DNA from 4 places in the Shinella sp. GW835-FHT14H05 genome. Region 2 is predicted to be linked to each of the others. Evidence: riboswitches for the same ligand, from Rfam matches in the RefSeq annotation. Region 2 holds a riboswitch; each other region holds the start of a gene.
What was found. Region 2 has a riboswitch for cobalamin ahead of AC1Q6Z_RS17590 (hypothetical protein). Riboswitches for the same ligand answer to the same signal wherever they lie in the genome.
Positions count from the first base shown of each region.

Region 1: it holds a riboswitch for cobalamin, as region 2 does, so the genes downstream of both, metE (5-methyltetrahydropteroyltriglutamate--homocysteine S-methyltransferase) here and AC1Q6Z_RS17590 (hypothetical protein) in region 2, are expected to answer to the same signal.
Region 3: it holds a riboswitch for cobalamin, as region 2 does, so the genes downstream of both, AC1Q6Z_RS05995 (CbtB domain-containing protein) here and AC1Q6Z_RS17590 (hypothetical protein) in region 2, are expected to answer to the same signal.
Region 4: it holds a riboswitch for cobalamin, as region 2 does, so the genes downstream of both, nrdH (glutaredoxin-like protein NrdH) here and AC1Q6Z_RS17590 (hypothetical protein) in region 2, are expected to answer to the same signal.

Region 1 is NZ_JBXAFY010000010.1:116,405-119,905, reverse strand. Features, by position in the region: gene metE (5-methyltetrahydropteroyltriglutamate--homocysteine S-methyltransferase) at 1-1,950, opposite strand, end outside; cobalamin riboswitch at 2,051-2,265, opposite strand; gene AC1Q6Z_RS25300 (endonuclease/exonuclease/phosphatase family protein) at 2,452-3,444, shown strand.
Region 2 is NZ_JBXAFY010000005.1:176,425-179,925, forward strand. Features, by position in the region: gene metH (methionine synthase) at 1-1,496, opposite strand, end outside; gene AC1Q6Z_RS17590 (hypothetical protein) at 1,584-1,799, opposite strand; cobalamin riboswitch at 1,881-2,097, opposite strand; gene AC1Q6Z_RS17595 (glycoside hydrolase family 94 protein) at 2,505-3,501, shown strand, end outside.
Region 3 is NZ_JBXAFY010000001.1:1,218,782-1,222,282, reverse strand. Features, by position in the region: gene cobW (cobalamin biosynthesis protein CobW) at 1-560, opposite strand, end outside; gene cobU (bifunctional adenosylcobinamide kinase/adenosylcobinamide-phosphate guanylyltransferase) at 564-1,088, opposite strand; gene AC1Q6Z_RS06000 (CbtA family protein) at 1,090-1,878, opposite strand; gene AC1Q6Z_RS05995 (CbtB domain-containing protein) at 1,891-2,067, opposite strand; cobalamin riboswitch at 2,115-2,483, opposite strand; gene AC1Q6Z_RS05990 (peptidoglycan-binding domain-containing protein) at 2,555-3,501, opposite strand, start outside.
Region 4 is NZ_JBXAFY010000001.1:62,094-65,594, reverse strand. Features, by position in the region: gene nrdE (class 1b ribonucleoside-diphosphate reductase subunit alpha) at 1-1,063, opposite strand, end outside; gene nrdI (class Ib ribonucleoside-diphosphate reductase assembly flavoprotein NrdI) at 1,060-1,455, opposite strand; gene nrdH (glutaredoxin-like protein NrdH) at 1,466-1,687, opposite strand; cobalamin riboswitch at 1,969-2,185, opposite strand; gene AC1Q6Z_RS00295 (aromatic ring-hydroxylating oxygenase subunit alpha) at 2,284-3,501, opposite strand, start outside.

The DNA of each region.
Region 1 (3,501 bases), on a different contig from region 2:
GCAAAGGCGGAAGCATTCGACGGCCCAGTCGAGATAATGCTGCCAGTCCTTGTGGCGGAGCGGCAGGCCTTCGCGAAGCGCCGCTTCATCGATCTGGATCAGCTTCGCGCCGGCCTTTTCTAGATCGACGACCTCGTCGCGGATGGCGAGCGCGATCTGCCGGCATGTCGCGCTGCGGGCGATGTCGTCGCGCACGAAGGACCAGTTGAGGATCGTCACCGGGCCGGTCAGCATGCCCTTCACCGGCTTGTCGGTGAGGGACTGCGAATATTGCCACCAGCGCACCGTCATCGGGTTCGGCCGCGAGACGTCGCCGAAGATGATCGGCGGGCGGACGTAGCGCGAGCCGTAGCTCTGCACCCAGGCATGCTGCGTGAAGGCGAAGCCGGACAATTGCTCGCCGAAATACTGCACCATGTCGTTGCGCTCGAATTCGCCGTGCACGAGCACGTCGAGGCCGATCTCCTCCTGCCAGCGGATGGCGGTTTCCGTTTCCTTCTGCAGGAAGGCTTCGTAGTCCGCATAGCTCAGGGTGCCCTTGGCATGGGCGGAGCGTGCCTTGCGCACGTCGCTCGTCTGCGGGAACGAGCCGATCGTCGTCGTCGGGAACAGCGGCAACCTGATCGCCGCCGACTGGATCCGGCGGCGCGTTTCGAAGGCGCTCGCGCGCGTCTTCATGCCCACGTCGATGCCGGCAATGCGGCCCTGCACCAGCGGGTCGGTCACCTTCGGCGAAGCGGCGCGGGCGGCGATGGCCTGCGAGGCGTCATCCAGGGCTTGCCGGACGGCATCCCTGCCCTGTGCCAGGCCCTTGCCGAGCGTCGCAAGCTCGCCAAGCTTCTGCGTCGCGAAGGCAAGCCAGGTCTTGAGGTCGGCGTCGAGCGCCGTTTCGAGATCGAGGTCGATCGGCACATGCAGCAGTGAGCACGAGGCGGCGATTTCGACCGCACCGGCGCCGCGGGCGGACACGACCGGGGCCAGCCGGTGGAGGATGGACGCGAGGTCCGCCCGCCAGATGTTGCGCCCGTCGATCACGCCGAGCGAGAGAACCTGGTCCGCACGCACGGCCTGCACGACCGCGTCGAGCTGTTCCGGCGCACGCGCCAGATCCACATGAAGGCCGGCGACCGGCAGGGCGGCGACTGCGGAAAGATTGTCCGCCAGCGCGCCAAAATAGGTCGTCAGCATCAGCTTCAGGCCGGGCGCCGCCCTGGCGAAGCCTTCATAGGCGAGTTTGAAGGCATGGCGCTCGCCCTCGGTAAGGTCGAGCGCGAGGATCGGCTCATCGACCTGAACCCAGTCCGCGCCCGCCTCGCCCAGACGGCGGAACAGCTCCTCGTAGACCGGCAGCAGCTTCGCCAGTAGGTCGAGCGGCTTGAAGGTGGACGGCCGCGCCTTCGCGAGCTTCAGGAAGGTCACCGGGCCAAGCACGACCGGGCGCGTATGGATGCCGAGCGCCTTGGCCTCCAGGAAGTGGGCGACCGGCTTCTGCGTGGTGAGGCGGAAGACCTGATCCTCGGAGACCTCCGGCACCATGTAGTGGTAGTTCGTATCGAACCATTTGGTCATTTCCAGCGCGGGAACGCCGTGGCCGTGATGGGCATGGCCGCAATCGGCAGGACCATCACCCTGGCTGCCGCGCGCCATGGCGAAATACAGCGAAAGCGGCACGTCGCCGCCGTCCCAGCCGTAGGCGGCGGGAATGGCGCCGACCATCACCGCCGTATCCAGCACATGGTCGTAGAAGGAGAAATCGTTGGAGGGAATCCGCGTGATGCCCTGGTCGCGCTGAAGCGCCCAGTTTTCGGCGCGCAGCTTTTTCGCCGTTTCGAGAAGGTCGGTCTCCGCAAGCTTGCCGGACCAGAAGCCTTCGAGCGCGAACTTCAGTTCACGATGGCGGCCGATGCGCGGGAAGCCGAGGGAGGCGACCGGGAGAGATTGTTTGGACATTGTCATACCCCATTGGTTTGTGGGGGCATGGGTTAAGCGGACGCGTGCAGGCTCTGCCGTTGCCGGCGAGATGCAGCAACCACCGGGACACCCCGCCCGTGGACGTTCTGTTGCCTTGGCAGGTCTCCTGGCTCGCGGGTCGTCGCCGCTGTCCGTCTTCCCAAGGCTTTCGCCTCAGTGACATTGTTGGACAGCAACTCGCCGCTCACAGTTGCGGGGGCAGCCCCGGCTTTGCCGACGGATCGACGCACCGGATTCCCTCTTAGCCCTGGGACGGACGGACCACCCCAGGGAACCACGACGCGGCGACTTGGCGCGATATCGCCGGCAATGTCAAGCTACATAAAGAAATCTTTATGTCTTTATTTATCGCCCGACTTAACGCAGCGTGCAGTCCTCGCCCATGATGTCATTGCAGCGTCGGGATGTGCGGGGTACATGCAAACCTCCCGTTACGGGAATCGACCTCCCGCGAATCCCGTGATGCAGAAGGAACAGTCGATGCCGATAGTGCCGCGCCGGGGACCGATCGCCCTTGCCTACCGTGTCCTCGTCCTGCCGGGCGTCATCGCCTATCTCTTCGCCGTCAGCATCGTCGTGCTTGCCGGGGACCGGTTCTGGCTGGTCGATCTGCTCACCTTCGCCTGGCCCTATATCGTCGCCGCCGGCGCGCTGCTGGTCGTCGCGGCCGTCGTGACGCGGCGCCTGAAGGCGATCGTGATTGCGCTTGCCGGGCTCGCCATTGCCCTCATACCGGCGGCCGACGTGCCGACTGCGCGCGCCTCTGCCGCGACGAGCGGCCTGAAGGTGCTGACCGCCAATCTCTATGTGCGCAACCGCGAGGACCCCGCCGTCTTCATCGATCTGCTGCGCCGGGAAAAACCCGATATCGTCGTGCTGGAGGAAACGACGGCACGCTGGGAGCAGGCGCTTTCCGCCTCAGGCCTGTTCGCCTATGAAAGCAGCGTCGACACCCGCATCCGCGACAGCCTGAAGGTTTTTTCGACGCTACCGATCCGGGCGGAGACGGAACTGAAGCGTGCCTTCACCGAGGAGCGCGCCTACAAGCAGCCGCTCCGGCTGGAACTCGACATGGGCGGCAAGCCGATCTTCCTCTATGCCTTCCACCCGGAGACGCCGCGCCGGCTCTGGCAGTGGCGCGACCGCAACGACTATCTTTCGGCCGCCGCCGACGCCGTGAAGGGCGATCTCGAAAAGGCGCCGGTCATCGTCGCCGGCGACTGGAACACACCGACCTGGTCGCCCTTCTTCCGCAATTTCTTGAAGCAGGCCGGCCTTGCCTCCACGGCGGGCGGATGGTTGCAGCCGGTGACGCGCTTCAGCCTGAAACTCGATGCGCTTGCCTATATCGGCGCCTCGATCGACCATGTCGCCGTCTCGCCGGATATTTCCGTGCGCGCGCGCCGCGTCGGCCCGTCTTTCGGCTCGAACCACCTGCCCGTCATCGCCGAACTCACCCTGCCCGAGACCTGAAAGCCTCTCGTCTCGACGGGAAAATGCCCTATCTTGGAAGAAAGCAACACGGGAGAT
Region 2 (3,501 bases):
ACGACGACGGCGGCGCCATAGGCGCGCACGAGCTTGGCATGGTGCAGGAAAGCCTCTTCGCCTTCCTTCAGCGAGATCGAGTTGACCAGCGGCTTGCCCTGCACGCATTTCAGGCCGGCCTCGATCACCTCCCATTTCGACGAGTCGATCATCAGGGGAACGCGGGCGATATCCGGTTCGGCGGCGATGAGGTTGACATATTCCGTCATGGCCCGGGCGGAATCGATCAGGCCCTCGTCCATGTTGATGTCGATGATCTGCGCGCCGTTCGCCACCTGGTCGCGCGCGACGTCGAGGGCGGCCGCATAGTCGCCGGCGGTGATCAGCTTGCGGAATTTCGCCGAGCCCGTGACGTTGGTGCGCTCGCCCACGTTCACGAAGGGAATGGCGTCGGTCAGCGTGAAGGGTTCGAGGCCGGAGAGGCGCATGTGGCGCGGGATGTCGGGGATTTCGCGCGGGCTGTGGCGCGCGGCGGCGGCTGCGATGGCGCGGATATGATCCGGTGTCGAGCCGCAGCAGCCGCCGACGATATTGACGAGCCCATCGCGCATAAACCCTTCGATCTGGGCGGCCATCTCGTCCGGCGTCTCGTCATACTGGCCGAAGGCGTTGGGCAGGCCGGCATTGGGATACGCGCAGACGAAGGTTTGCGCGACGGAGGAGATTTCGGCGAGGTGGGCGCGCATGGCATTGGCGCCGAGCGCGCAGTTGAGGCCGATGGAGAAGGGGTCGGCGTGGCGCACCGAGTTCCAGAAAGCCTCCGGCGTCTGGCCGGAGAGCGTGCGGCCGGAAAGGTCGGTGATCGTGCCGGAGATCATCACCGGCAGGTGGATGTCCTTTTCCTCGAAGACTTCGCGGGTGGCGAAGATCGCGGCCTTGGCGTTCAGCGTGTCAAAGATCGTCTCGATCAGGATGATATCGGCGCTGCCGTCGATGAGGCCGCGGACCTGCTCGGCATAGGCGGTGCGCAGGTCGTCGAAGGTGACGGCGCGGTAGCCGGGATTGTTGACGTCCGGCGAAATGGAGGCGGTGCGGTTCGTCGGGCCGAGGGCGCCGGCGACGAAGCGGCGGCGGCCGTCCTTTTCCTGCGCGCGCAGACCGGCGCGCCGCGCAAGGCGCGCGCCGTCGCGGTTCAGTTCATAGACCATGTCCTCCATGCCGTAATCGGCCTGGGCGATGGTGGTGGAGGAGAAGGTGTTGGTTTCGAGGATGTCGGCGCCGGCAAGCGCGTAGCGGTAGTGGATGTCCTCGATCGCGCCGGGCTGGGTCAGCGTCAGGAGGTCGTTGTTGCCCTGCTGGTGGCAGGCGCAGTCGCCGAAGCGGTCGCCTCGGAAATCGTCTTCCACCAGCTTCAGGGTCTGGATTTCCGTGCCCATGGCGCCGTCGAGCACCAGGATGCGCTCGCGGGCGGCGGCCTGCAGGGCGGCGAGAACCTCGCTGCCGTCGCGGCGTGGCAGTTCTGGGCCGAACAGGGTGTCCAGGTGCGAATTGGCCATGGCAAAGCCCTCCGGTGTCATCATCATACTACACCGGAGATCACATAAAGATATCTTTATGTCAATATGTCTTTATGCGTTAAGCCGTCAGTGCACCGCACCTCCCGCGCCGGCAAGCGAAGCGAACAGCGCCCTCAGGCGCACGATATCGGGATCGATGCCTTCGTAGCGCGCGAGCTTGCGCACTTCCTTCAGGGCTTCGACGGCAAGATCGGCGCCGCGCGGCTGCCAGAGCAGCCAGGAGATGAAGATGGATTCCGGCTTTCCGGTGCCGGAGAGGCCGTGGTCGGTATTGGCAAGCATTGTTTCCCCAATCGGTGAATTGGGGGATGACCGGACGCACGCATGCGGGAGCAGGCGCACCCTTGGGACACCCCGCCCATGGACGTTACAGCTGTCAGGGCAGGTCTCCTGGCTTGCGGGTCGTCGCCCCTGTCTCGCCTTCCCGGTGTAAAAACCAGTGGCATCCTTCGACAGAAACTCGCCGTTCACAGTTGCGGGGGCAGCGCCGGTCTTGGTGCTCGATCTGGAGCATCGCACCGGCTTCCCTCTTAGCCTCCGAGCCGTTTCGACTCGGAAGACCCTGACGGCGCCAAGCTGGCGTGGCGGCGCCGCCAAGTCAATGGCGGGATCGGCGTTGGCAAGAGCTGCGGAACTTTTCCCCATGTCATGCATTTGGCATCCGCCTGTCCTATGCGCTCGTGCGGCCCCATCCGGGTCTTGCGATTCACCAAAACCACAAATGAGGGTCGATGCTGCGCCATCCGGTCATGTTGACATGTTGCAAGTCTCTGTCCTTGCGGCTAAAAAATGCCGTTTTCATGCACCACGCGGCCAGGATGCCAAGCAGCGTGTCGCCTGAGCCATGTCCATTCCATTCGCGCCATCCGGGCGCCGTATGGTCTCATGGCTGATCGCGGCACCGAGATGAAGCCTGCCCGCAACAAACCGTTCGGCGCAAAGGCCGTTGCCGGATGGTTCCATATGGCCGGATCCAGAATCAGAAACATGCCCCTTCACAATACGCCGCAAGCCCCTTCGCGCGACGCCGACGCCAAGCAGATCGATTATAACGATTCGATCCGCGCCACCTATCTGTCGCTGGAGGAGCTCGCCGATTGCGGTGAAGCGCTGGCGCGCGACAAGACCGCGGCGCTGCCCGGCTTCCAGCCCTTCGAATTCCGTGCCCGGCACAAGGAAAACGAGAAGGAAATCTTTCGCGTCTACCAGGCGACGGCCAAGGATGTCGAAGCGGGCGCACAGATCACGCCGGCCGCCGAATGGCTGCTCGACAACTATTATGTCGTCGAAGAGGCGATCCAGGAGGTCCGGCGCGACTTCCCGCGGCGGTTCTATCGCCAGCTCCCGACCATTCAGATCGAGGGGCAGGTGGTGCCGCGTACGTTGGCGCTCGCTTGGCTCTATGTCGCGCATACCCATAGCGGCGTCTCGCATGAGGGGCTGACGTCCTTCGTGCAGGGCTTCCAGAAGCTTGACGCGCTGAAGATCGGCGAACTCTGGGCGCTGCCCTCCTTCATTCGCTTCGTGCTGCTCGAAAACCTGCGGCGCATATCGAGCCGCGTCGAGCGCTCGCGAAAAATGCGGTTCAAGGCGAACGAAGTGGCCGACGAACTGATCCGCCTCAACGATCCGGAAAAGTGCATCGCGCATCTCCAGTCGATGGAGAGCTTCGTCGAGGACAATACCTTCGTCATCCAGCTTCTTTATCGCCTGCGCGACGGCCTCCAGGCCTCCGGCGCGGTGATCCAGTGGCTAGAGCGCAAGATCGAAAGCCGCGGCACGGATCTCGAAGAACTGATCGTCGCGGAGAACAACCGGCTTTCCTCCGGCAATGTGACGATGAGCTCGCTGATCAAGAGCCTGCGCTCGGTGGACGACACGGAATGGCCGGTCTGGTTCGAAAGTGTGAGCCGTCTCGACGAGGCGCTGCGGCAGGGTTCGGACTATAGCGACCTCGATTTCGGCTCGCGCAACAAATACCGCA
Region 3 (3,501 bases), on a different contig from region 2:
AGGTCCGTCTTGTTGAGAATGATGAGGTCGGCAGCCGTGAGCTGGTCCTCGAACAGTTCTTCGAGCGGGCTCTCGTGGTCGAGGTTGTCGTCCTCGACGCGCAGCGCATCCACCTTGTCATGGTCGTCGGCAAAGCGGCCGGCGGCGACGGCGGCGCTGTCCACCACGGTGATGACGCCATCGACCGTCACCTGCGTCTTGATTTCAGGCCAGTTGAAGGCGGCGACGAGCGGCTGCGGAAGGGCCAGGCCGGACGTCTCGATGACGATGTGGTCCGGGCGGTTTTCGCGTTCCAGCAGCTTCGACATGGTCGGGATGAAATCATCGGCGACGGTGCAGCAGATACAGCCGTTGGTGAGCTCGATGATATCGTCCTCGCTACAGGCTTCCGCGCCGCAGCCCTTCAGCACGTCGCCATCGACGCCGAGATCGCCGAACTCGTTGATGATGAGCGCGATGCGCTTGCCGCCGGCATTCTGGAGCAGGTTGCGGATCAGCGTCGTCTTGCCCGCGCCGAGGAAGCCGGTGATGACGGTGGCGGGGATTTTCTGTTGCAGCATGACTCAACCCTTCATTTTCAGCGGCAATCCGGCCGCGACGAAATAGACTTCTGGCACGAGGGCGGCGATCTGCTGATGCAGCCGCCCGGCATGGTCGCGGAATTCACGCGCCATGCGGTTTTCCGGCACGATGCCGAGGCCGACCTCGTTGGAGACGAAGACCAGCCGGCCCTGCGCCGCCTTGATCGCTTCCGCGAGGCCGGCAAATTCCGCGGCCATATCGCGTTCCTCCAGCATCAGGTTGGTCACCCAGAGCGTAAGGCAATCGATGAGCACCGCCCGGTCCGGGCGTGCCACATCCCTGATGCGGGTGGCGAGCGCAAGCGGCTCCTCATGGGTTTGCCAGCCGTCGCCGCGATCCTCGCGGTGTTTGTCGATGCGCTGGCGCATCTCATCGTCCCATGCCCGGCCGGTGGCGATGTAATGACGCGAAAGGCCGGTCTCGGCGACCAGCCTTTCGGCAAAAGCGGATTTTCCGGAACGCGCACCGCCCAGAACCAGGACGGCTCCGGGCGATGTCTGTGCCATATCAGGCGGCCTTGGCGATCTTTTCGTTGGCAAAACCCAGCGAGAGGCCGAGCACGATCCAGAAGAACAGCGTCGTGGCGAGCGCCGCGACGGCGAACTCCGCACCGAGAACGGCCGGAACATTGCTGGAAATGTCGCCCGGCTGCGGCGCGCCGTAGACCTGCGGCGCCGCAATCAGCACGATGCCGGCGATCTTGGCGACGATGCCGTCCTTGAGGAAGAGCAGGTAGAGCCCTGCCGCGGAAAGCACGATGGTCGCAACCCACCAGACTTGGCGATCGCCGAGATCGGCGGCCGGGAAGCCCGGAAGCTCCGGCGGCAGGCCGATGGCCGGCAGCATGTGCACGGCAAGCCAGCCGGCAGCCCCCCACAGCGCACCGTTCGCCACCGTGATCGGATGGCCGGAAACGAGGCTGAAGCCGGCGAGCAACAGGGCAAAGCCCGAGCCGGTCACGAGGTTTGCGAGCAGCGTGCCGGAGAACCGGCTCATGCCGAACATGATACCGCCCTCTTCGTGCTCTTCGCCCTCATGGGCATAGGCGACGGAGATCGGCGAGAAGGACGAAGCCACATCCAGAAGGACGGCGCCGAGCGAAGAATGCTCCTGCGTCTGCGTGGCGCCATCGGTAGCGGGCGTGGTGCCTTCGGTGGCCGGCGCGGTTTCGCCGCCGCCCTCGAATTCCTCCGCATGGAGAATGAGCGGCACGACTCGCGCCTCCTGGGCGGCTGTCATCAGCACGCCGGAGAACAGCCCGGCCACCAGGGCGGCCAGGAGATAACGAACGATCATGTCAAAAACTCCTTAGTGGCAGGGAAAGCCGTAGGAGTGACGGGTGTCGTGCGCCGTGTCATGCAGCACGGCCGAATTCGCGAGGCCCGCGCCGAAAACCAGGAAAGCGCCGATCAGAAGCGCGAAAACGCCGGCAACAAGGCGGTCGTTTGCGGAAAGGGTAACAGAAGACGTTGAAGAAACAGCCATGACAACCTCCGTGCAGGCGTTGGGGAAGCCCCTCCCCAGGTCGGGCGAAATGCCCTCATCGGCTGGCAGGTCTCCTGGCTCGCGGCGTCCGGCGCTTTTCAACGCCTGCGGAACATTCTCACCTTCCCGGGTAGACGCATCGCAAAAGGGTGGACGATTCGTAGACTAAGAGGCGTCCGGCCCCGGCTTATCGCGATGCCACCCAGTGGCTTTTCCGGCGGGTTCTCCCTGGCACGGCCTGAAGCACCATTGCTTCGTCCCGCACCAGATCCTGCCCTCCGGATGAACGTCCCTCGCCACTCTACAGTCGCGGGGTCGGCCGTGATTGCAGCGCCCTATTTGGGTCCGCCGCGTCACATTCCCATTTACTCCCCGATCCGTTTCCGGATCCGGGAACCATCCAATAATCCGGATGATTATGCTTCCGCATCGCGCAAGTCAATCGATCCGCAGCGGCATCGCCTGTGCTGAAACCGCCGTCACCCACTCAATAGCCCGGAATGATCACCAGACCGCCGCCATCGTTGTAGTAGCTGTCGCCGCGGTATTCGCGCTCTTCATAGTACCCATCGACCGGGCCTTCGAGCACGTCGTAGTCCTGCTGGTAGCGGCGCTGGCGGTTCTGCCGGGCTTCGGCATATTGCGCGGCCTGCCGCAATGCGCGGTATTGCGGACGCGACAGGTAGCCATCGGCGCGATAGCCGGAGGAACCCTGCCAGGCGGCGATCGCCGAGCGGGTGCGCGGGCCGAAGACGCCGTCGACGCCGTAGGTATTGTAGCCGAGCGCGCTCAGGAAGCGCTGTGCCTGCACCCGAATCGACCGGTCCATGTAGGCCTCGCGGGGATCGACGATCGGCCGCTCCTCGATGGCCTGGCGCTCGGTGTCGATGATGGCCGTCTCGGTTTCCTGCTTCGGCGTCACCGCCTCCTCGCGCTTGGTATCGGCCAGCGCTGCGAGCCGTTCGCGGGCATCCCCGACGAAACGACCATTCGGATATTCGTCGAGATAGGCCTGGAACGATTCCTGCGTGCCGCCGAGCACGGCCTTTTCGAAGATCTCCTCCTCGCGCTTCTTCGCGTCGTCGGCCCGTTCGATGGCGAGGCCGCGGTTCTTGCGCTCGGCGTCCTGCGTTTCGGTTTCGCGGGTGGCCGTCGCGGCTTCGCCGGTGTCGGCCCCCTCGGTTTCAGTATTTTCGGTGTCCGCCTGCTTTGCGGCTTCAGCAGCCTCTTCGGCGCGTTTTTCAGCCTCTTCGGCAAGGCGGGCGGCTTCCGCAGCCTTGGCCTCGGCATCCGCCGCAGCGCGTGCCGCTTCGGCCTTCAGTTTCTCCACTTCAGCCGCCTTCTCTTCCGCAAGCTTGCGCGCGGCGGCGGCCTCTTCCTGGATGCGCGCCTTTTCTTCGGCGACGGCCTTCTCGGTCTCGATGCGCTTGGCTT
Region 4 (3,501 bases), on a different contig from region 2:
TGACCTGGAAGAAGTCGCGCGCCTTGATCTTCTTCTTCTTGATGCGGGCGTCCTCGACCATCTCGCGGTACTTTTCCGTCACCGAGATCTCGCTGAAGGCGACGCCATAGACGCGCTCTACGTCATGCGGCGAGAACAGGTACATGTCCTCGTTGTTCTTCGCGAGTTCGAAGGTGATGTCCGGAATGACGACGCCGAGCGACAGGGTCTTGATGCGGATCTTCTCGTCGGCATTTTCGCGCTTGGTATCGAGGAAGCGCATGATGTCCGGATGGTGGGCGTTGAGATAGACCGCGCCTGCGCCCTGCCGCGCGCCGAGCTGGTTGGCATAGGAGAAGCTGTCTTCCAGGAGCTTCATCACCGGGATGACGCCGGAGGACTGGTTTTCGATCTGCTTGATCGGCGCGCCCATCTCGCGAAGGTTGGTGAGCGACAAGGCCACCCCGCCGCCACGCTTGGAAAGCTGGAGCGCCGAATTGATCGAGCGGCCGATGCTCTCCATGTTGTCCTCGATGCGCAGCAGGAAGCACGAGACGAGTTCGCCACGCTGTTTCTTGCCGGCATTGAGGAAGGTCGGCGTCGCGGGCTGGAAGCGACCGGAAATGACCTCGTCGACGAGGTCGCGGGCAAGCGCCTCGTTGCCGCGCGCCAGTGCCAGCGCCACCATGCAGACGCGGTCCTCGTAACGCTCCAGGTAACGCTTCCCGTCAAAGGTCTTCAGCGTATAGGACGTGTAATATTTGAAGGCGCCGAGGAAGGTGGGGAAGCGGAATTTCTTGTCATAGGCGTGGTCGAACAGATCGCGCACGAAGTTGAACGAATACTGGTCCAGCACCTCCTGCTCATAGTAGCCCTCGGTCACCAGATAATCGAGTTTTTCCCGCAGGTTATGGAAAAACACCGTGTTCTGGTTGACGTGCTGGAGGAAATATTGTTTTGCGGCCAGCCGGTCCTTGTCGAGCTGGATTTTGCCACCCTCGTCATAGAGGTTCAGCATCGCATTGAGGGCGTGGTAATCCAGCGCCGTGATTTCCGGGACCTTTGCCGGCTTGCCGAGCGTCATCGTGTCCAAAATCGTTCCAATCCGTCTTTGACATTGGCGACGTCCTCCGCGGTGCCCAGAAGCTCGAAGCGGTAGAGATAGGGCACCCCGCATTTGGCGGAGATGACGTCGCCGGCGATCCCGAAGGTCGCGCCGAAATTGCTGTTGCCCGCGGCAATCACGCCGCGAAGGTTCGACCGGTTGTCCGCATCGTTGAGGAAGCGGATCACTTGCTTGGGCACGGCGCCTTTCCCCTCCTCGCCGCAATAGGTCGGCACGACGAGCACGAAGGGTGCTGCGGCTTTCAGCGCCTCATCGGCGCGAAGGGGGATGCGGGCGGCGGAAAGGCCGAGCTTGGCGACGAAGCGATGGGTGTTTTCCGACCGCGTGGAAAAATAGACGAGATCGCCCATCGCCCGAGGCTCAGGCGAGCGCGCTGATCATGTCGGGGCGGAAGCCGGCCCAATGCTGCTCGCCGGCAACCACCACCGGAACCTGCCGGTAACCGAGACCCTGGACGAGTGCAAAAGCGTCGCTGTCCTCGGAAATGTCAACGACGCTGTAGTCGATGCCCTGGCGGTCGAGCGCGCGGGTGGTCGCGGTGCACTGGACGCAGGCGGGTTTGCTGTAAACGGTGATGGACATGGTTTTCCTCGTGACTTTGCAATTGAGCATGGGGCAAATTGGGCGTTGAGCAATTGGGCATGGGAGATCGTCCGGTCATCCGCCGATGGCCGTGCGATGGATTGGAAATGGATCAGGCAGCCGCAGGCGCGCGGCCGGGATTACCGCCTACTCGCGCGGATATGCTGGAAACTGTATCGACATGGACTTCACCCCGAAGCAATTCATGCGGGGGCCATTCGGGAAACGACAGGGCGGCATCATTCCGCAACCCATCGTTCGCCTGCCGGGCACCCCGCCCGTGGACGTTCATGCGCGAGGCAGGTCTCCTGGCTTGCGGGTCGGCGCATCCGTTCACCTTCCCAAGGCATTTGCGCCCCAGTGGCTTATCGAACGAACGCTCGCCGCTTACAGTTGCGGGGGCAGCTCCGGATTTACAGGGCCATCATGGCCCCACCGGATTCCCGTCTTAGCTTCCGATCCTCTCGAATCGGAAGAACCTCGAACACAAGATATAGTAGACGAGGTAAAAAATGCGTCAACAATTATGATGTCTGGCCGCAATATCGCTTGGGGATAAGGAAGGCGCATGCCGGAAAATTCGGCATGCCCAAGGCTCACGCCTTGCCGGTCGGCCGGCTGATCTCGTCCAGATACCAGTCGATATAGCGCAACTCGTTCTGCTCCATCGGCGCGATGGGACCGGGCACGAAATAGTGCGACTGCACGCCGCGCGCCGTGTGCTCGATGATCGTCTTGTCTTCCGCCGTCGTCACCTTCCAGAGCCAGGTGAGCTTTTCGAGGTCGTAATCCGCGCCCTCTTCCGCCTTGCCGTCGACGAGCCAGATCAGCTCCATCTCGCAGCTCTGCGCGGTCTTGGGGATGAAGCGGTAGATCATGCCGTGGTCGGGATAACAGACGAGGAAGGTCGTGCCGCCGAGATGGATGGAGGTGACGCCGCCGTCGAAATCGGAGAAACGACCCATCAGCGGCGCGACCGCCGTGCCGTCCTCGCTGCCACTCTGCACGCCGTCATACAGCGCATAGCGGAAGGCATGGATCGCCTCGCGGCCCTCGCGCGACGTCTGCCAATGGTTGCCGGAGCCGACCTCGATGCCGAGCGCACAGGTGCGCTCCTCCATCGCGGCATTCAGCGCCTCGATCATGTGCAGCGGCTGCTCAAGCGCATGGGTCTGCGAATATTCCGGATGCGCCGGGCCGCAATGGTAACACTCGACATAGTTTTCCACCGCGAGCTTCCAGTTGGCATCGACCGGATAGGTTTCGCGGTGCGCGATCTTCGCGCTCGCCCAGCCATATTGCCCGCAGGTCGCATGCAGCAGGCGCTCCACCTCGGAAAAATCGAGCGGCTCATCGGCAAAGGAAATGAAGATCAGTCCCTCGACAACGCGCACATGCAGCGTCTTCAGCCCATGGTCCTCGCGCTTGAAATCCTTCGGCATCAGGCGGGCGGCCCGCAGGCTCCCGTCATTGCCGTAGGTCCAGGCGTGGTAGGGACAGACGAAGACGCGGGCATTGCCCTTCTGCTTGGTGCAGACTTCCGCGCCGCGATGGCGACAGACGTTCAGGATTGCGTTGATCGACCCGTTCGCCGCGCGGGTGACGATCACCTGCTCGGTATCGATGCGGAAAACCTCGAAATCGTTGACGTTCGGGATGACGCTCTCATGCGCGATACAGTGCCAGTGGCGGCGGAACACCCGCTCCATGTCGCGCTGGTAGATGTCCGGATCCTGATAGAACGCGCGGGCGAGGCCGTGCCCCGGCCGATGGTCTGCCACAAGACGGTCGATACGGTCGGCGATATTGTCGAT